DNA from 4 places in the Rhizobium sp. CNPSo 3670 genome. Region 4 is predicted to be linked to each of the others. Evidence: predicted binding sites of a transcription regulator. Region 4 holds the regulator's gene; each other region holds the start of a gene.
The links. Region 4 encodes LexA, which represses DNA repair genes until DNA is damaged. Its sites were predicted from a motif close to TGTTCNNNNTGTGTTCNG; they were not measured.
Positions count from the first base shown of each region.

Region 1 (5,127 bases), on a different contig from region 4:
GCCCGCACAAGATCCAGGGCATCGGCGCAGGCTTCGCGCCGAAGATCCTCGATACCGGCATCTATGACGAGGTCGTCACCGTCACCAACGACGAGGCCTTCGAACAGGCCCGCCTCATCGCCCGGCTCGAAGGCGTGCCGGTCGGCATCTCCTCAGGCGCGGCGCTGACGGCCGCGATCAAGGTCGGCAGCCGGCCGGAAAATGCCGGCAAAAACATCGTCATCATCATTCCGTCTTTTGCGGAGCGGTATCTCTCGACGGCGCTGTTTGAGGGGTTGGGGAGCTGAATAGCGAATAGCGAATAGCGAATAGGATGTGGGACGGATTGGCGTGAGGCAAGCAATTAGCTAGCTATTCGCTATTCGCCACTCCCTATTCGCTTCTACCTCACGCCGCCGCCGTCAACCTCTCACCAGCGATGCGGTAAGAAATCGCTTCGGCGAGATGCAGACGCCCGACGGTCGGTTTGTCATCGAGATCGGCCAATGTGCGGGCAACCTTGAGGACGCGGTGGTAGCCGCGGGCGGAGAATTTCATTTTTTCGGCGGCATCGCGCAGGAGCTGCAGGCCGCTGGCATCGGGTTCGGCGAGCTTTTCGATCATCGCGGTGGAGCAGCGGGCGTTGGTGCCGATATCCCTGGCGCCGGCGCTTTCGAAGCGCTCCTGCCGGATTTCGCGGGCGCGGGCGACGCGGCGGGCGACGTCGGCGCTGGCCTCGGCCGCCGTCGGCCGGATGAGATCGGCGGCGGAGACGGCCGGCACGTCGATGCGGATATCGATGCGGTCCATCAGCGGCCCGGAGATGCGCGCCTGGTAATCGCTCATGCAGCGCGGGCCGCGGGCGCAGGTATGACCCGGCTCACCGGCCATGCCGCACCGGCAGGGGTTCATCGCCGCGATCAGCTGGAATTTCGCCGGATAGGAGACGCGGTGGTTGGCCCGGGCAATGACGCATTCGCCGCCTTCGAGCGGCTGGCGCAGCGCGTCCAGCGCCTGCGGCGTGAACTCGGGAAATTCGTCGAGGAACAGCACGCCGTGATGGGCAAGCGAGGCCTCGCCCGGACGGGCGCGCAGCCCGCCGCCGACAAGGGCGGCCATGGTGGCGGAATGATGCGGGGTACGGAAGGGCCGGCGGTCGGACAGCTTGCCGCCGGTGAGCTGGCCGGCGATCGAATGAACCATCGACACTTCAAGCAGTTCGGCCGGCGAAAGCGGCGGCAGGATCGACGGCAGGCGCGACGCCAGCATCGACTTGCCGGAGCCGGGAGGCCCGACCATCAGGAGATTGTGGCCGCCGGCAGCGGCCACCTCGAGCGCGCGTTTGGCGCTTTCCTGACCCTTGATCTCGGCAAGGTCAGGCAGGTTGGCGGCATTGGCGCGGATCGACGGTTCCGGCCTGGACAGTACCTGCGTGCCGCGGAAATGATTGGCAAGGGCAATCAGGCTGCGCGGGGCGAGAATATCGACCTCGGCGCCGGCCCAGGCGGCTTCCGCGCCGCTTTCGGCCGGGCAGATCAGCCCCTTGCCGAGCGCATTGGCGCCGATCGCGGCCGGCAGCGCGCCAGCGATCGCGGCGATCGTTCCGTCGAGGTTGAGTTCGCCGACGACGACAAAATCCGACAGCGCATCGGCGGGAATGGCGCCGAGGGCGGCCATTAGCGCGAGTGCGATCGGCAGATCAAAATGCGAGCCTTCCTTCGGCAGATCGGCTGGCGCCAGGTTGACGGTCACCCGTTTGCCCGGCAGCGCCAGGCCGGAGGCATGAAGGGCGGCCTGCACGCGCTCGCGGCTTTCGGCCACCGCCTTGTCGGGCAGGCCGACGATCTGCATGCCGACCTTGCCGGGCGCGATCATGACCTGAACCTCGACCGGAACGCCTTCGATGCCCTGGAATGCTACCGTACTGACACGCGCGACCATATGCCCACCCTTGTCCCGCAAACTCTTAGAGACCGCCCCTTTGGCCGTGAAAGCCAGCGGTTGCAATCTGGCACGGAAGCAGGACTAAAACAAGAACAATAAAAGAACGCAGGCAGATAATCAGTGGCGGGCGCGGTTGTACCCGATCGCAGCCTCAGCCGCGCTTGCGCTCGATCGCGTCCCAGAGCAAGCTTGCTATATCGGCGCCGCCAAACTTCCTGACCTCGCGGATGCCTGTCGGCGAGGTGACGTTGATCTCGGTCATGTAATCGCCGATCACGTCGATGCCGACGAGCAGGAAGCCGCGCTCCCTCAGCGCCGGGCCGATGCGGGCGCAGATTTCCTGCTCGCGCGCCGTCAGTTCGGTCGCCTCGGCGCGGCCGCCGACATGCATGTTGGAGCGGCTGTCATGTTCGGCCGGCACGCGGTTGATCGCGCCGGCGAACTCGCCGTCGACGAGGATGATGCGCTTGTCGCCCTTGCGCACGTCGGGCAGATATTGCTGGGCGATGAAAGGCTCGCGGAAAAGCTGGCCGAACATTTCCAAGAGCGAGGAGAGATTGCGGTCGTCGCGGGTGGAATGGAAGACGCCGGCGCCGCCATTTCCGTAGAGCGGCTTCAGGATGATGTCGCCCATCTCATCGCGGAAGCGGCGGATTTCGGCCGGATCCTTGGTGATCAGCGTCTTCGGCATCAGGTCGGAGAATTCGGTGACGAAGATCTTCTCCGGCGAATTGCGCACCCAGGCCGGATCGTTGACGACGAGCGTCTTCGGGTGGATGCGCTCGAGGAGATGCGTCGAGGTGATATAGGCCATGTCGAAGGGCGGATCCTGGCGCAGCAGCACTACGTCCATGGTCGAGAGATCGACGCGCTCGGGCGCGCCAAGCTCGAAGTGATCGCCCTTGACGTCGCGCAGCACCATCGGCTCGACGCTCGCAAAGAGCTTGCCGTCGCGGAAGCTCAGGCGCTCGGGGGTGTAATGGAAGAGCCTGTAGCCGCGCGCCTGCGCTTCCAGGCTCATGGCGAAGGTGGAGTCACCTGCAATATTGATGCCGGCGACATGATCCATCTGGACCGCTACATTGGTGATCTTGGCCATTTCCGTCCCTCGCTGAATGCCGGACAGATGTAGGTCGGCCCGGCATTAAACGCAACGGTCATCAAGGGCTTCGGGCGTTCGCAACTTTCAGGCGGCAATGCCTTGGCTACCGCCGTTGCGCAGCATGTTGCGCAGACGGTAGGCGATCGCCAAAGGCTTCGGGAAAGGCTTGCGCAGGAAGGCGACCTTGCGGACGTAGGTGTCGACCCGCCAGCTCGCCCAGGTTCCACCGGCGAAAAAGGCGACGTCGCCGGTGCGCAAGGTTCGTTCCGTGCCATCCTCGGCGGTGATATGGACCTCGCCTTCGAGGATCATCACGGTCTCGTCCCAGCCGAAATACCAGCGGAATTCGCCCGCCGTGCAATCCCAGATTGCCGTCAGCGACGCCTCGTCATGTCCGCGCGAATGTTCGGCGGTCCGGGCTTCAGGATTGCCGCTGATGATCCAGTCGGGATTGATCGGCGTCGATTTCAGCGGCAGATGATCGCTCGCATGGGCGACGAAGGATTTTCCGGCCGGCTTCAGCGCGATATACGGCACCGAGCGCGCCGCCATGGCGACCGCGCTTGCAAACATCATCTTCCAGGCCACGCAACAACCCCCAAATCTCAACCCCTATTGCGACGGTGGGTAGCAGAGAGAGGTAAGGAGCTCGTTCAACGGGGGACTAAAATTTTAACAATCCGGAATCTCGACCGGGCTGAAAGCGCTCAGAAGGCGTCCGGAAAGTGCCGCGGCAGCCGGCCGGGCATGACCGCGACGATATCGTAGCGCTGGGAAAGGCGGGCCTGATCGGCCTGGCGGGCGAGCCACAGATCGCTTGCCGCCCGGATCCGCTTCTGAGCGGCGACGGAGACGGCGTCGATAGCCGCAGCCTCGCCATGGCGGGCCTTGACCTCGACGAAGACGGCGAGGTCGCCCTTGCGGGCGACGATATCGATCTCGCCGAGCCTGGTGCGGTGGCGCAGCGCCAGGATACGGTATCCCTTCAGCATCAGGAAAGCGGCGGCGACATATTCCGACATGCGGCCGCGGCGCAGCGCCTTCCTTTTTACGGCGGTGAGGTCTTTATCACCCATTGCCGCCCTTCATCTCCAGCAGGCGCTGGTAGAGCGCCTTGCGCGGCAGGCCGGTGAGACGAGCGGCCTCGGTCGCAGCCTTTGCTGTCGGCATCGACATCGACAGATCGGCAAGCACGGCTTCGACATCGGCCTCGGAGGTTTCTACCGGCTGCGGCGGACCGACGACGAGGACGATCTCGCCCCTGACGTTTTCCACCTGCTGGTAATGGGCGGCGAGTTCGGCCAGCGTGCCGCGGCGGAATTCTTCATAGGTCTTGGTCAACTCACGGCAGACGCAGGCCGGCCGGGCCGGGCCGAGCACATCGGCGGCGGCAAGAAGCGCGGCAGCGATGCGATGGGGCGATTCAAAAAAGATCAGCGTCGCCGGGGCTGCGGCAAATTCACCGAGACGATCGCGGCGGGCCTTATCCTTGGCCGGAAGAAAGCCGGCAAAGAGGAAGGCGTCGTTCGGCAGGCCGGAACCAACAAGGGCGGCGAGCGGCGCCGAGGCGCCTGGAATGGGAATGACGCGGTAACCGGCGGCAATCGCCTGCCGGGCCAGCCGGTAGCCGGGATCGGAGACGAGCGGCGTGCCGGCATCGGAGACGAGCGCCACCGAGCGCCCGGCTTCGAGCGCCTGGATGAGCCGCGGGCCGGCTTCGTCGGCATTGTGCTCATGATACGCGAAGGGGCGGTTCTGGATGCCGTAGCGGTCGAGCAGAACGCGGGTGACACGCGTATCCTCGCAGGCGAGCACGTCGGCGCCGGCCAGCGTTTCCAATGCGCGCAGCGTGATGTCGCCAAGATTGCCGATGGGAGTGGCGACCAGATAGAGCGCCGGCTCCAGCGGCCGCGCCGGCACCGCCATGTTGTGCAGGCGGAAGCTTCGCCTCGTGGCGTCCTCGCCTGTGGTTTGCTCGTTCATGCCCTTTGCCTTCGTGCCGCCGGCGCCTTGCCGGTTCATCGGCCTTTATGGGCGAGCGCTGCGGCTTCGGCAAGGGTTGGGGATTTCTGTGAGCATTGCTCCGGAAAACCTGAAATGCG
Region 1 is NZ_JBXSOL010000001.1:118,599-123,725, forward strand. Features, by position in the region: gene cysK (cysteine synthase A) at 1-287, shown strand, start outside; gene AC13QO_RS00575 (YifB family Mg chelatase-like AAA ATPase) at 388-1,920, opposite strand; gene gshB (glutathione synthase) at 2,075-3,022, opposite strand; gene AC13QO_RS00585 (cupin domain-containing protein) at 3,110-3,613, opposite strand; gene AC13QO_RS00590 (YraN family protein) at 3,733-4,101, opposite strand; gene rsmI (16S rRNA (cytidine(1402)-2'-O)-methyltransferase) at 4,094-5,008, opposite strand.
Region 1: AC13QO_RS00575 (YifB family Mg chelatase-like AAA ATPase) is a predicted target of LexA. The motif match lies at 2,012-2,029, and genes of this name have one in related genera.

Region 2 (5,127 bases), on a different contig from region 4:
TGCCTCGATCGCCTCTTTACGGCTCTTCTGGCCGGCTTCGGTCTTGTCGTTCATGTCAACAGAATTAGCCGAATTCGCGCCGATCCAAAAGTCCCTTGCATCTCTATCCACGCGAAGTTGGATTTTGCGGCTTGCGCTTGTCGTCAAGCTGTGGCAATAGCCGCCCCGTTCCCGCAATTGAGCCGCCCGGCTCCACGCGGATCTGGTCCTGCTGCCGTAGCTCAGTGGTAGAGCACACCCTTGGTAAGGGTGAGGTCGGTGGTTCAATCCCACTCGGCAGCACCAGTTTTCTTTCAGCAGCGGACATTATTACGTCTGCGCTGGATGAGCGCTAGGGACAAGTGGGAAGCAGCACGCTACCGTGAGCGCAATCGGGAACATCAGTTTCGAGACGATAGGGCATGGATGGCGACAGGGCCCATCTGTCAAGAAGCTCGGCATTTACCCTCACAGGCACTCCATCGTAGATGTCCTCGACATACCATTGCTGTAATGCCTCTTCGCGCATCAAGCGTGCGCGAAAGGCAGCGATATCGATCGCGTGTACAAACTGACTGACGGCGGTTTGCAGATATTCCAGCTGCATTCTTGGGAGGACGTCAGAGTGTATACGCGCCAGGAAGGCCTCTTCGGCTGACATCTCTGCGCCGCCGGCGAACGCCGGCAGTGCCAGCGCCACTGAGAGAAAAGCAGCCTGAATCAAATTTCGATCGAAACCCATGTCGAGCCCCCAGCTTTCCGAACACGGTAGCGGTAGCATCGCGCTAGCGGCATACAACTTATCTGCGACTACTCAAAATTGCTCCGGTCGCGCACACCCAGGCGATCCGCGTCACTCAAGCTGGCATTCGCCTGATCAGCAACAAACGATTCACCATTGTTGACGGCAAAAATCGCGCTAGAATGCCTACCATGGCGGCGTCCGTCCTGAGAATGGGAGGCGCAGCATCCTGTTTCTGTCGACAATCTTGGAGGAGTATCGATGGCAACTGAACGATGGAACAGCCCGGTCACGGTCGGTTTCGAAGATGCCGATGCGCGAACGGTTACCGGGCCGTTCGATGCGTTGAAATGCCTAGCGGATTTCTGGCCGAGTTCGCGCGGGCTTCATTATATCAAGGCGCGCAGCACCTGCCGGGCAGCGCTCGACGGGCGCAAGAGCGTGGAGGAGGCGAGAGCCGAGTTCCTGGCGGCGGCCGAAGAGGCGAAACTGAAGCTGCACTAGCAAGGCCGTCGGCTATTGTCGATTTGATCGGCATGACGTGCCGGAACGATACATTGTCTAATTTTTGCTTAACCTTGCATCCAGCAGGCGCCGGGTTTTGGCGCAAAAGGCGTTGCGCCTGGGACAGGTGCTTCGATAGAAAACAGGCAGCCATCATGATGATGGTCAGAGGCTCGTCACCGGAAAAGCAGGCGAGCCTCGTTCGAGCAGATCGGATTTTCAGCAGTCCGCCCCGCCTTCATTTTCCACCTCGAGATAGCCTACACCGATGATCGTACCGTCCGCCGCGCGAATGAAGGACGGCAGATAGTGCGGCTCTGCCGGCTTGCACGCGGCCGTCTCGGTGTATTCGTTGAGAGCGATCTGGTCCTTCGGAAGGGCGGAATAATTCGTGCCGGTTTCGAGTGAGGCATAGGCGGAGCCGGCAAAGACACCGCAACCGATAATCAAGGTCGTTGCCCAGAGGCGAAGAAGCGACTGCATGATGGTCTCCAGCGTTTCAGGTCCGGCATTTCAACACGTGGGGGCTCACTTGGTTCCCTCAGCGCCGCAACAGGCGGCTATGCACATAGCTTCAGCCGACGATGCTTCCGCTATCTAGGCCGCCCGTCGACACCGCCGCGCCGACGCACGAAACCTTCAAGAGGGCTGCGGGCAGGCAGCCCTTGGCGAAGGAGGCTACGCCTTCCATATTCGGTTCGAAAAGAGGGATGACGACGATGAAAGTGCTTCTGCCCGCCTTTGTTGCCGCGGTTTTGCTGGCCGGCTGCTCCTCGGCTGATAGCCCGGCGCTGGAACCCATTCCCGGGAGCATCACCTATGGCGGCCAGCCGCGGACCAAGCTCACAAAATCCCCGATCGGCAGCGCCGTCTACAATCAGTTCTACAATGAGACGGGGCAGCGCGTGGAGGAAACCTATATTCTTCAGCCGGACCGCAGCTTGAAACTGGTGCGGCGCGAGGTGGGACCGGATTTTCCCGATTGAGGATCGCCGCGCCGCAGACTTGACAGCGGCTGAAATCGCGAACATTCAAGGAACATCTAATCTTCTCGCAGTGATTCTGCGGGAGCCCGACCGGACGGCTGGATGTATCTCGAAAAGCTCAATCCCCAGCAGCGCATGGCCGTCGAGCACGGCACGCTCACCGACGGCAGTCATATTGCCGGGCCGCTGCTGGTCATTGCCGGCGCCGGCTCCGGCAAGACGAACACGCTGGCGCATCGCGTCGCCCATCTGATCGTCAAGGGCGCCGATCCGCGCCGCATCCTGCTGATGACCTTCTCGCGCCGGGCGGCCGCCGAGATGGCGCGGCGCGTCGAGCGCATCTGCCGTGATGTGCTGGGTTCGAATGCCGGCATCATGGCCGATGCGCTCAACTGGTCCGGCACTTTCCACGGCATCGGCGCCCGGCTGCTGCGCGATTATGCCCAACAGATCGGCCTCGATGCCGATTTCACCATTCACGACCGCGAAGACAGCGCCGATCTGATGAACCTCATCCGGCACGATCTCGGCTTCTCAAAGACGGAAAGCCGCTTTCCGTCCAAGGGCACCTGCCTTGCCATCTATTCCCGGGCGGTGAATTCGGAAACCGCGCTCGACCAGGTGCTGCGCGACGCCTTTCCCTGGTGCGCGGCGTGGGAGCAACAGCTGCGTGAGCTTTTCGCCTGCTATGTCGAGGCGAAGCAGGCTCAGAACGTGCTCGATTACGACGACCTCCTGCTCTACTGGGCGCAGATGGTCGGCGAGAGCGTGATTGCCGAGGATATCGGCAGCCGCTTCGACCATGTGCTCGTCGATGAATATCAGGATACGAACAGGCTGCAGGCCTCGATCCTTCTGGCGCTGAAGCCCCAGGGACAGGGGCTGACCGTCGTCGGCGACGACGCGCAGTCGATCTATTCCTTCCGTGCGGCGACGGTTCGCAATATCCTCGATTTTCCCGCCGCCTTCAGCCCGGCCGCCGATATCGTCACCCTCGACCGCAATTACCGCTCGACGCAGCCGATCCTGGCGGCGGCGAATGCCGTCATCGATCTCGCCTCCGAGCGCTTCACCAAGAATCTCTGGACCGAGCGGCAATCGGCGGAGCGGCCGCGCCTGGTTTCTGTGCGGGACGAGGCCGAGCAGGCGCGTTATGTCGCCGACAAGGTGCTCGACAATCGCGAGGAAGGCCTGAAGCTCAAGCAGCAGGCCGTGCTCTTCCGCGCCGCCCACCACAGCGGGCCGCTGGAGGTCGAGCTGACCCGCCGCAACATTCCCTTCGTCAAGTTCGGCGGGTTGAAGTTTCTCGACAGCGCGCATGTGAAGGACATGCTGGCCGCGCTTCGCTTTTCGCACAATCCGCGCGACCGGGTGGCGGGCTTCCGGCTGATGCAGATCCTGCCGGGCGTCGGGCCGTCGACGGCGCAGAAGGCGCTCGATCTGATGGCCGAGGATGCGAGCCCGTTGTCTGCTCTGGCGTCTATGCCAGCGCCGCCACGCTCCGGCGAGGACTGGACCGCCTTCGTTTCGATGCTGCAGGAGCTGAAATCCGGCAAGGCCGGCTGGCCGGCGGAAATCGAGCTGGCGCGGCAATGGTATGCGCCGCATCTGGAGCGGCTGCACGAGGACGCTTCGACACGGCAGGCCGATCTGTTGCAGTTGGAGCAGATCGCCGGGGGTTATGCCTCCCGCGAACGTTTCCTCACCGAGCTCACGCTCGATCCGCCGGATGCGACCAGCGATCAAGCCGGCGTGCCGCTTCTCGACGAGGACTATCTCATCCTGTCGACCATCCATTCCGCCAAGGGCCAGGAATGGACGAAAGTCTTCATGCTGAACGTCGTCGACGGCTGCATTCCGAGCGATCTTGCGGTCGGCACCACCGCCGAGATCGAGGAGGAGCGCCGGCTGCTCTACGTGGCGATGACGCGCGCCCGCGATGGTCTCGACCTCGTCGTGCCGCAACGCTTCTTCACCTATGGGCAGAACGCCCAGGGCGACCGGCACGTCTATGCCTCGCGCAGCCGCTTCATTCCCGCGACACTGCTGCAGTTTTTCGAAGCCTGCAGCTGGCCGCAGGTGAAGTCGGAAGCCGCCGCTCAGGCGCAAGCGCGCCAGGTGCGCATCGACGTCGGCGCCCGCATGCGCGGCATGTGGCGATAGATCGCGTTGCATAGATTGGCTCTATGCAACGCTCTTTGGTTCGGCGCTCAATAGTCCCAGAAGACCGGCACCCAACGGAAGGCTTCGCCGTCCACCGCCACCCGGCCGACGGACGGGAACGGCAGGTGCGTGGCCACCAGCTGTTCACCGGTCGCCGCCAGCTCTTGCAAAAGATCGCGGCGGACACGAGCCGCTTCTTCGGGATCATGTTCGAAACCATTGTACCAGTCGGGGTGCTCGAACCCGACCGCAAAGATGGCGTCGCCTGCGAATGTCAACCGGTCGCCGCCGGACGCCAGGCGGACCACGCTATGTCCGGGAGTATGGCCGCCGGTGCGTTGGGCCACCACACCAGGCGCCACCTCGGATTGCTCGTCGAACAGCGTCAGATGGCTGCCATACTCGCTCAGGAAACGTTTTGCCGTCGCACGGAGCGCGTCAGGGAAGCCGGGCGGCATGGATACGTGGCTGAAATCGGGCGCTTCCCAGAACTTCGCCTCGGCAGCCGCCACGTGAATCCTGAGGTCTGGGCGCAGTCGGTCCTTGACCCCTTCGACCAGCAGCCCGCCGATGTGGTCCATGTGCAGGTGCGTCAGCACCACGTCGGTCACGGATGCCAGATCGATGCCGGCGCCTTCCAGTCGCTTGATCAACTGACCCGCGCGCGGCAAGTTCAAGTCCGGATCCAGCCCCAAGCCTGCGTCGATGAGGATGGTCTGGCCGCCGCTGCGCACCAGGACCACGTTCAGCGCC
Region 2 is NZ_JBXSOL010000008.1:166,374-171,500, forward strand. Features, by position in the region: gene AC13QO_RS10830 (hypothetical protein) at 1-54, opposite strand, end outside; tRNA gene AC13QO_RS10835 (tRNA-Thr) at 211-285, shown strand; gene AC13QO_RS10840 (hypothetical protein) at 332-721, opposite strand; gene AC13QO_RS10845 (DUF982 domain-containing protein) at 983-1,225, shown strand; gene AC13QO_RS10850 (hypothetical protein) at 1,445-1,708, opposite strand; gene AC13QO_RS10855 (hypothetical protein) at 1,945-2,211, shown strand; gene AC13QO_RS10860 (ATP-dependent helicase) at 2,314-4,374, shown strand; gene AC13QO_RS10865 (MBL fold metallo-hydrolase) at 4,422-5,127, opposite strand, start outside.
Region 2: AC13QO_RS10860 (ATP-dependent helicase) is a predicted target of LexA. The motif match lies at 2,249-2,266, and genes of this name have one in related genera.

Region 3 (5,127 bases), on a different contig from region 4:
GCCGGAGCCGAAGGGGTGCAGCGCCTGAAGCTTATCGGTCAGCGACTTCAGCGAGATGTCGACGCCGCCGACGCCGATCATCTTGCCGCCCGACATGACAGGATAGGCAATGGAAGTCAGCAGCGTCGGTACGTCGGTTCCCTCGGCCATGTAAGGCGTGGTGATCGCGCCCTTGCCGCTGTCGGCAGCAAGCTTCCACCACTCAGCGGTATAATCATTGTCGAAGGTCGAATACTGGATGCCGCCATCCTTGGTTTTCGACCAATAGGGCGTGAAGGCGCCGTTCTTGTTGGTGCCTTCGTCATTGTTGTTGGCAATCTCGGTCGTCTTTCCGTCCAGCGCACCAAGCTGCTCGCAGAACCAGCTGCCGAAGGCGAAGGCATTCTGTTCCAGATTGGCTTTCAGCACGTTGATCATGCCCTTGCGATCGAGCGACTTTCCATCGTGGGCTCGGCCGATGACGCCTGACATGCTGCGGGCAGCGCTGGCGAGTTCGCCGACATTGGCGGCGATCTCATTGGCGATCGACTTTGCCTCGAGATTGGCTTGATCCATCGTCAGCATCTGAACGCGATCCCTGGTCTGGCCGATGAGGAAAAAGTTCGAAGCGATGAGAACAAGCGCGATGGCAATGCCGGTGATGGCGATAAGTTTCGCCGCAAGCGATTTCATGCGAAAAATGAACATGGGTTCCTCAGGCAAGGATGCGCCGAACGGGCATTCTTCGGCGCAGGAGCGAAGGCATGGCTCCGTCATGGAGCCGCCGCATCAGCCGCGGATCCGCACATGCGACGATCCGGCGATCGCTGGGAAGATCGCCGGAGACCTGTTAAATTTAAATGAAACTTGAGTGGTTATATGAGCAAAACCGCAGAAATCTCCTTTAAAATTGAAGGACATCTGCCGACGTTTCGCAGGCAGGCCAGGCTATATTCTGTCTGCGACTTCCCCACTCAAAGGAATCGACGGTTGCGCGCCTGATTTGAGGCATGCGAGCGAACCGGCGACCGCCGCGCGGCGCAGCGCTGTCGGAAAATCAAGCCCGTCATCGAGGCTGGCGGCGAAATAGCCGCAGAAGGTGTCTCCCGCTCCGACCGTATCGACAGGATCGATCGCCAGCCCCTGCGCTCTTGAGAGGACCCCGTCACGAATGGCGATGACGCCATCGCCGCCGAGCGTCACGATCAGGGTCTGGCCGGTTTCATGATGCAGGCGGACAAGCGCTGCCTCGCGCGCTCCTGCGTCCATGCCGTCCTGTCCGGCAAGTCGCTCGAACTCAGTCTCATTGGCAATGACGATATCGGCGAGGCGTCCGAGACGCGGCGCATCGGGAATCAGTGGGGCGAGGTTGAGGATGCTGGTGATGCCCTTGGCGCGTGCGGCCGAGAGCGCGCGTTCGACGGCCGCGACCGGCACCTCAAGCTGCAACATCAGTATGTCGCCTTCGTGCATGCGGCCGATCGCGGTTTCCGCATCGGCGGGCGCGACCAGGCCGTTGGCGCCCGGCACCACGGCAATCATGTTCTCGCCGTCGCCGCCGACCAGGATCAGCGCCGTTCCTGTGGGACCGTCGATATGCTTGACGAGGGAGAGATCGGTTCCTGCCTCATCGAGCAGAGAAAGAGCATCGGCAGCAAAAGCATCCTTGCCGACGGCGCCGGCCATATGCACATAGCGGCCGGCGCGGCGGGCTGCCAGCGCCTGGTTGGCGCCCTTGCCGCCGGCGGCCGTGGCAAAACCGTTGCCGGCCACCGTTTCGCCGGGCTTCGGCAGTCGCTCGGTCGTGGCGATGAGATCCATGTTGATGGATCCGAAAACTGTGATCATCAGGCTGTCCCGTCTTTTGGAGCATGCCAATGACATCATGCTCCTGCTATTTCATGGGGCGAGACACTGCCCGAAGCGGTCACTCCTCGTCAACCACCCGAAGCTTGAGAAGGCCGGTACGGCTTTCCACGGATTTGGCCGGAGTCTCGTCGTCGCGGGCTGGCCTGGCGTCGCCGCCTGCCTCGAATTCCAGCGCCTCGATCTTGGCGCCGCGCCTGGTGAGCTTGTCGGCTGACGTGACGACCATGTCGATATCCTTCTGCGCCATGGCGAAATGGCCCTGCAGCTTGCGCACCCGCTCGTCGAGACGGCCGAGATCGTCCATCAGGATCGCCACCTCGCCCTGGATCAGATGCGCCTGCGCCCGCATGCGCTGGTCTTTCAGCACCGCCTGGATGACCTGGATCGACAGCATCAGCAGTGACGGCGAGACGATGACGATGCGCGCCCGGTGTGCTTTCTGCACCAGGGCCTCGAAGTTCTCGTGGATCTCCGCGAAGATCGATTCCGACGGCACGAAGAGAAAGGCCGTCTCCTGGGTTTCCCCCTGAATCAGATATTTCTCGGAAATATCCCGGATATGGATCTCCAGGTCGCGGCGGAACTGCTGGCCGGCGATTTTGGCGGCCTCGGGGCTGCCGGCGTCACGGATGGCGTTCCAGGCTTCGAGCGGGAACTTCGCATCGATGACAAGCGGCGGCGCGCCGTTAGGCATGCGGATGGTGCAGTCGGGCCGCGACCCGTTTGAGAGCGTTTGCTGGAAGGCATAGGCCCCCATCGGCAGGCCGTCGGCGACGATCGTCTCCATCCGCGACTGGCCGAAGGCGCCGCGCGTCTGCTTGTTCGAGAGAATCGCCTGCAGTCCGACGACGTCCTTGGCGAGCGTCTGGATATTGTTCTGCGCCGCATCGATGACCGCCAGCCGCTCCTGCAGCCGCTGCAGGTTCTCATGCGTCGATTTCGTCTGCTCGGTGATCGTCGAGCTGACGCGCTGCGACATGCCGTCGAGGCGTTGGCTGATTGCCTGATTGAGCTCGCTCTGGCGCGCGCCGAAAACCTCGGCCATGGCCGTGATGCGGCCCTGCATCTCCGCCTGGATCTTCAAAAGCTCGGCCATGCGCGCCTCGCTTTCGCCAGCCCGGAGGCTCGCCTCCTCCGCCTGCTCGCGGCGGAGGCTGGCGCTGCGCAAGAGAAGGATGATCACCAGAAGCACGAAGGCGACAAAAACGCCGCCGGCAAGCGCCAGCATGGCCGGGCTCAGAGAGGCGTTGGAGAGGGCGAGCGATTCGGAATGAACGGTCATGCCGCAACCATAACAGAAGCTGCGGCAATACATAGATCAAAACGTGAACGAAATCCTCTGTCGCCTTTTTCCTCACCGATGCAGAAAATCGCCGCCGATTTAACCATTGCTCAACCATATTCGCCAAAATCTGTGCCGCAGAATTCCCTCCAGCGCCGTTGCGCCAAGTACAGAGATTTCCATGACATCCCAGCAGACCGACAGTGCACTCAGGCAGCGCCTCGATTTCATCGAACTGGACGAGGCGGCGCGCCGGTCGATACGGGATCTCAGCCCCGTCATATCAGAGCTAATCGGCGGTGCCCTCGACACGTTCTATGCCAAGATCGCCAAGACCCCCGCCGTCTCAGGCTTTTTCGCCGACAAGAACCATGTCGCTCATGCCAAGAAGCGGCAGCAGGATCATTGGGGCAAGCTTGCAGGCGGCGCCTTCGACGAAACCTACGTCGACGGCGTGACCGCGGTCGGGCGCACGCACGCCCGCATCGGGCTGGAGCCGCGCTGGTATGTCGGCGGCTATGCCCTGGTTCTGTCCGAGCTCGTCAAGGGCATCATGGAGAAGCAGTGGCCGTCGGTCTTTGCGCGCCAGCAGGGCAAATTGCTCGCCGAAAGGCTGTCGGCGGTCATCAAGGCCGGCATGCTCGACATGGATTATTCGATCTCGGTCTACCTCGAGACGCTTGAAGCCAAGCGCCAGGCTCTGGAAGAGCAGCGTGCCCAGGCCGAGGCCGATCAGGCGATGGCGCTGGAGCAGCTGCGCCGCGGTCTGGAGGCGCTGTCGAGCGGCGATCTCGAGGCCACTCTGCCATCCGACCTGCCCGGTAATTTTCGGCAGATGGCCGAGGATTACAACCGTGCCGTCAAGGCGCTGCGCCATTCCTTCGCATCGGTGCGCGACACGTCGGGCCATATCATGAATGGCGCCGACGTCATCTCCAATGCGACCAACGATCTCGCATTGCGCACTGCCCAGCAGGCGGCCGGCGTCGAGGAGAGTTCGGCTGCCCTGCAACAGCTTTCCGTCAGCGTCGGCCAGACCGCCGCCAACGCCGAGAAGGCTTCGGACGCCGTACGCGAGACGCAGCAGAAGGCGAAGAATTCGGGCGAACTCGTCACCAGCGCCGTGTCGGCGATGGCCGGTATCGAGAAATCCTCGACGGAGATTTCCAAAATTATCGGCGTCATCGACGAAATCGCCTTCCAGACCAATCTTCTGGCGCTGAACGCCGGCGTCGAGGCGGCGCGCGCCGGTGATGCCGGCAAGGGTTTTGCGGTCGTCGCGCAGGAAGTCCGCCAGCTCGCCCAGCGCACGGCCGATGCTGCCAAGGAGATCAAGAACCTGATCTCGCAGAGTTCGAGTCAGGTTAACGAGGGTGTCGGCATCGTCTCGAGCACCGGCGAGGCACTGAACGATATGATCAGCCGCATCGACATCATCAACCGCTTCGTCGCCGATATCGCCGCCGCCGCCCGCGATCAGGCGACCGGCGTCAACGAGGTCAGCGTGGCGATCCGCAGCATGGGCGAAATCACCCAGCAGAATTCCGGCATGGTCGAGCGCACGTCGGCGGAAACCTGCCGCCTCAAGGACGAGGTGGACCAGTTGATCGAGCTGTTGCGCCGCTTCCGCGCCCGTCCGGAAGCCCACGCCGTCGTCGGTGCCCGCCGGGCGGCCTGACCCAAATATGGCGAAATTCCGGGCGGGGACGCAAAAAAGCGTCTTCCCCGCCCGCCGGATAATTCCATAGCGGGAAAAGATGGGTTATGGGAACGCCCATGACCATCAAGCCACTCATCATTCTTCCCGACCCCGTTCTCCGTCAGCTCTCCAAGCCGATCGAGCGTGTGGATGCCGACCTGCAGCGCCTTGCCGACGACATGCTGGAAACCATGTACGACGCGCCGGGCATCGGCCTCGCCGCAATCCAGATCGGCGTGCCGCGCCGCATGCTGGTCATTGACGTCTCCCGCGAGGGCGAGGAAAAGCAGCCGCAGGT
Region 3 is NZ_JBXSOL010000001.1:22,556-27,682, reverse strand. Features, by position in the region: gene AC13QO_RS00150 (methyl-accepting chemotaxis protein) at 1-687, opposite strand, end outside; gene AC13QO_RS00145 (ribokinase) at 928-1,827, opposite strand; gene AC13QO_RS00140 (DNA recombination protein RmuC) at 1,907-3,130, opposite strand; gene AC13QO_RS00135 (methyl-accepting chemotaxis protein) at 3,312-4,808, shown strand; gene def (peptide deformylase) at 4,907-5,127, shown strand, end outside.
Region 3: AC13QO_RS00140 (DNA recombination protein RmuC) is a predicted target of LexA. The motif match lies at 3,163-3,180, and genes of this name have one in related genera.

Region 4 (5,127 bases):
GGCATTCTGGTTTCTTGCGGCATCGGATGTTCCCCTCGTTGCATCGCTGCTCTGCCTGCTGGTGTCGGCGGCCGCGGTTTTCCTCACCGATCCCAGCCGACCGGCCTTGCGCGCAAGTTTCATGGCGCTGGCACTTTTCGCCGGCGGCATGCTCTCAGCTCAGTTCGAGAGCTGGCGGGCTTCGACGGTGATCCTCGATTCATCCGTGACGACGACGGTGACTGGCCGCGTCGAACGGCGGGAAGGCGACGGGCGCGGGCGCTGGCGCTACATTCTTGCCGTCGCCGGCACCGAGGCGCCGGAGCTGAAACGGCCGCCGAGACGCATCACCGCGATCGTCCGGGGCGCCGATGCGCCTTTCGAGATCGGCGACATCATCACCGGCAAGGCACGTCTGACGCCGCCGGCGGGCCCCGCACTTCCCGCGCTCAACGACTTCTCCTTCGGTGCCTATTTCGACGGCATCGGCGCCAACGGTTTCTTCTATGGTGCGCCGGAGAAACTCGACTTGGAGGCAGGCCCGCAGGCGGTCAGGTCGACGGCGGACGCCCTGCTCGAATGGCTCTACCAGCTGCGCAGCAGCATCGGCGACCGCATAAGATCGATCCTGCCCGGTGATACCGGCGCCTTTGCCGCTGCCCTGGTGACGGATGAACGGCGCGCCATATCGCACGCGACGACGGAGGCGCTGCGCCAGTCCGGCCTTGCCCATATCGTCGCGATCTCGGGCCTCAACATGGCGCTGTCGGCCGGCATCTTCTTCGTCGGCTTTCGGATGCTGCTCAGCCTCTTTCCCGGCGTCGCCCAAGCCTATCCGACAAAGAAGATCGCCGCTGCCGGCGCGCTCATCGCCGTCACCGCCTATTACCTGATCTCCGGTTTCGGGGTTTCGGCCGAGCGCGCCTTTATCATGATGGCCATCATGCTGATTGCCGTCTTCTTCGACAGGCCGTCGATCAGCCTGCGCAATGTCGTTCTCTCCGCGCTCATCATCATCGCCATTTCACCTTCGGAAGTATTGGGACCGAGCTTTCAGATGTCCTTTGCCGCCACATTGGCCTTGGTATCGGGCTATCAGTTGTGGAAGGACAGGCGTGTCCGCGAAAACGCTTTTCTGAAACTGCCGATCATGAGGCCGGTGGCTGCCGTCGCCGGTTTCTTCGGCGGCGTCTTCCTGACCTCGCTGATCGGCGGCTTTTCCACCGCATTGTTTTCGATCGAGCATTTTCATCGCCTGACGGCTTACGGCCTGCCGGCAAACCTTGCGACGATGCCGATTATCTCCTTCATCGTCATGCCGGCCGGATTGTTGGCGATGTTGCTCATGCCTTTCGGTCTGGACGCTCCGCTCTGGAAGGTCGTCGGATTCGGCCTCGATCTGGTGATTGCGGTTGCCAAGACGGTGTCCGGCTGGGGCGGTGATATCGGCATCGGCCGCTTGCCCGGCTGGTATTTCGCAGTGGCGGTGGCAGGCTTTCTGCTGCTGACGCTACTGCGAACTCGGCTGCGCCACGTCGGCACATCGATCATCGCCATCTCGACGCTCATCGTGCTGCTTCTGCCGGTCCCCCGGCCGCCGGATCTGGTGATTTCGGAGGATGGCAGTCTGGTTGCGGTCGTCGCGGCTGAGGCAATAGCTTCCAACCGTGAAAACCCGCCGGATTTCATATTCGACCAGTGGCAGAGAGCGCTGGTGCTGCCGACACATGATCCGCCGACGATGCTGGATGGTCCGGCCATCCCGCCGGAAGGAGAAGGCCGCCGTGTCGGGCTTTCCCGCGATCAGCAGAACGAAGCGAGTGCGGCGATGCGGGTAGCCGCAGCAGGCGGTGAAGCAAACCGTTTTTCCTGCGTCAAGAAGGCTTGGTGCACATCAAGACTTGGCAATGGCCATATCGTCACCGTTATCGACAATGCCGCCTATCTCGGCCCGGCCTGCGATACGGCCGATATCGTCGTGACGTCGGTCCGTCTGCGTTTCAACCGCTGCCGTTCAGGTGGCACGCTTTTCACCGGCGAGACGCTGCGTAGGACCGGCTCGCTCGAATTGCGTTTCGCCGATGCCGCCCTGGAGGTCACCACCGCCTTCGATGCTTTGTCGCGACCATGGATGCGCCATCGCGCCTATGATTGGCGCAATGATCGTTTTACCGATTCCAGCCCATCCGGCGTCAGTGATAGCGACGGATGAGGCCGACGAGCTTACCCTGCACCTTCACGCGGTCGGGCCCGAAGATGCGGGTCTCATAAGCCGGGTTGGCGGCCTCGAGCGCGATCGAGGCGCCCTTGCGGCGGAAACGCTTCAGCGTTGCTTCCTCGTCATCGACGAGGGCAACGACGATATCGCCGGGACTGGCGGTACTGCCGTTGCGAATGATCACGGTGTCGCCGTCGAAGATGCCGGCGTCGATCATCGAATCGCCTTTGACCTCCAGCGCATAGTGCTCACCGGAGCCGAGCATATCTGCGGGAACGACGATGTCGTGGGTGTTGTTCTGGATCGCCGAGATCGGAACGCCGGCGGCGATACGTCCCATGACCGGCACGGAGACGGAATTGCCATTGTCGGCGATCGGCTTTGGCGCAGCGGGGGCGGCGACCGGCTGGGGCTTGCCGAGGCTGCCCTCGATGACGCTCGGCGAAAAACCGCGACGCTGAAGACTGGGGTTATAGGCCTCCGGAAGCTTGATCACCTCGAGCGCCCGGGCGCGGTTCGGTAGGCGGCGAATGAAGCCGCGTTCCTCAAGCGCCGTGATCAGGCGGTGAATGCCGGATTTCGAGGCGAGATCCAGGGCATCCTTCATTTCGTCGAAAGAGGGAGGAACGCCGGATTCCTTCATGCGCTCATGGATGAAAAGGAGAAGCTCCTGTTGTTTGCGCGTGAGCATCGACGTCAGACCCCGTGATTGAAACAAATCCAGAACGGACACTATATGTTCCATATGTGTTCCGCAAGTAGCTAAATTTCCGTAAAAGTTCACGTCAACTCGCGGAGATTTTTATTTTCATTTGCTGGATTGGCGCACATGTCTTGCATTGAGGGAGATGCTGTCGCACATCTCTTGCCGGTTTCAGGAGGGATATTCATGAACGCGCGTTCCGCCAGGTCGCACCCGCTGGATCATGTCGTGCTGCCCGTGGTCAATATCGATCTGGCGCGTGAAAGGCTCGGCAAGCTCGGTTTCACCGTCGCCGCCGATGGGGGCCATCCCTTCGGAACGGAGAATGCCTGCGTCTTTTTCGCCGACAAGACCTATCTGGAGCCGCTTGGCGTGGCGAGTGTCGACGAGAGCGAGGCAGCAGCCCGCCAGGGCAACGTCTTCATCGCCCGCAATCGCGCCTTCCGTTTCCGCTGCGGCGAGGAGGGACTTTCTGCGCTGGCCTTCCTCAGCGAGGATGCCGACCTCGATCATAAGCGCTTCGTCAGCAACGGCGCGAGCGCCGGTGAGATGTTGCAGTTCAGCCGGCCGATGCGGATGCCGGACGGTTCGGAGAGCGTCGGCAGCTTTAAGCTGGCCTTTGCAGCTGATTTGCGCGCCCCCGATTTCTTTCTCTTTACTTGCCAGCGCATCAATTCGTTCCCTACAGATCGCGCCGCGCTGGAGACGCACGCCAATGGCGTGATCGGCATTGCCGAGATCGCACTTTGTGCACCGGACCCGGCGGCATTCGCCGCCTTCGTCGGGCTCGCGATTGGGCAGGCGGCGGTGGAGAAAACCGGTTTCGGCATGAATATCGCGGCATCGAATGCAAAGATCAGCTTGATGACGCCGGAAGGGCTGGAGGCCTATTTCGAAACCGCTGTCTCATCAGCCGATCGCGGCCTGCGGGGGCGGGCAATCCTCTTCACCGTCATCGATCTTGCCGTGACAGAAGCGCATTTGGGTGCTAACGGGATCACATTCACACGCAAGAACAATCGCATTCTGGTGAAGCCCACGCCCGGGCAGGGTGCGCTCTTCGCCTTCGAGGAAACACGATGAGCACCGACACGAATTCCGAAGTCAGGATCGGCGAAGGCGAAGGCCAGGTCACTTTTTCCAATACTGGCCGCTTGTCGCTGATCGCCGGTCCATGCCAAATGGAGAGCCGGGATCACGCCTTCATGGTCGCCGGCACGCTGAAGGAGCTTTGCGGCAAGCTCGGCATTGGCCTCGTCTACAAGAGCTCCTTCGACAAGGCGAACCGTACCTCGCTCTCGGCTGAACGCGGCATCGGCCTGGAAAAGGGCATGGAGGTCTTTGCCGACCTCAAGAAGGAATTCGGCTTTCCCGTCGTAACCGACGTCCATACGGCCGAGCAATGCGCCGAGGTGGCCAAGGTGGTTGATGTCCTGCAGATCCCGGCCTTCCTCTGCCGTCAGACCGACCTTCTGATCGCCGCCGCTAGGACCGGCCGCGCCGTCAATGTCAAGAAGGGCCAGTTCCTCGCCCCTTGGGATATGAAGAACGTTCTGAAGAAGCTCAACGCCAGCGGCAATCCGAATGTGCTCTTGTGCGAGCGCGGTGCCTCCTTCGGTTACAATACGCTGGTTTCCGACATGCGTTCGCTGCCGATCATGGCGGCGATGGGGGCTCCCGTCATTTTTGACGCCACCCATTCCGTGGCGCAGCCGGGCGGGCAGGGCGATTCCTCCGGCGGCCAGCGCGAGTTCGTGGAAACGCTGGCGCGCGCGGCAGTGGCGACGGGAATTGCCGGCGTCTTCGTCGAAACCCATCAGGATCCCGACAATGCACCGTCCGACGGGCCGAACATGGTCTATCTCAAGGACATGCCGCGACTGCTCGAGAAGTTGCTTGCCTTCGATGCGATCGCCAAGGCCTAACGTTCAACAGGCTGACATGATCGTGGTCTAGGCCACGATGCCATACACCTTCGAAGGCGGAAAATTGCGCCATTGTAATTTGTACGCCTTCGATTATGACAGGCTTCGAACGACTTATCACCCACCGAGCAGGAAGAACCCATGACTGCAATCACCGATATCATCGCCCGCGAGATCCTCGATAGCCGTGGCAACCCCACCGTCGAAGTCGACGTCTATCTCGAAGACGGCAGCATGGGCCGCGCGGCCGTTCCCTCGGGCGCCTCGACGGGCGCACATGAGGCGGTCGAGCTGCGCGACGG
Region 4 is NZ_JBXSOL010000011.1:40,056-45,182, forward strand. Features, by position in the region: gene AC13QO_RS13520 (ComEC/Rec2 family competence protein) at 1-2,191, shown strand, start outside; gene lexA (transcriptional repressor LexA) at 2,172-2,888, opposite strand; gene AC13QO_RS13530 (VOC family protein) at 3,087-3,983, shown strand; gene kdsA (3-deoxy-8-phosphooctulonate synthase) at 3,980-4,825, shown strand; gene eno (phosphopyruvate hydratase) at 4,967-5,127, shown strand, end outside.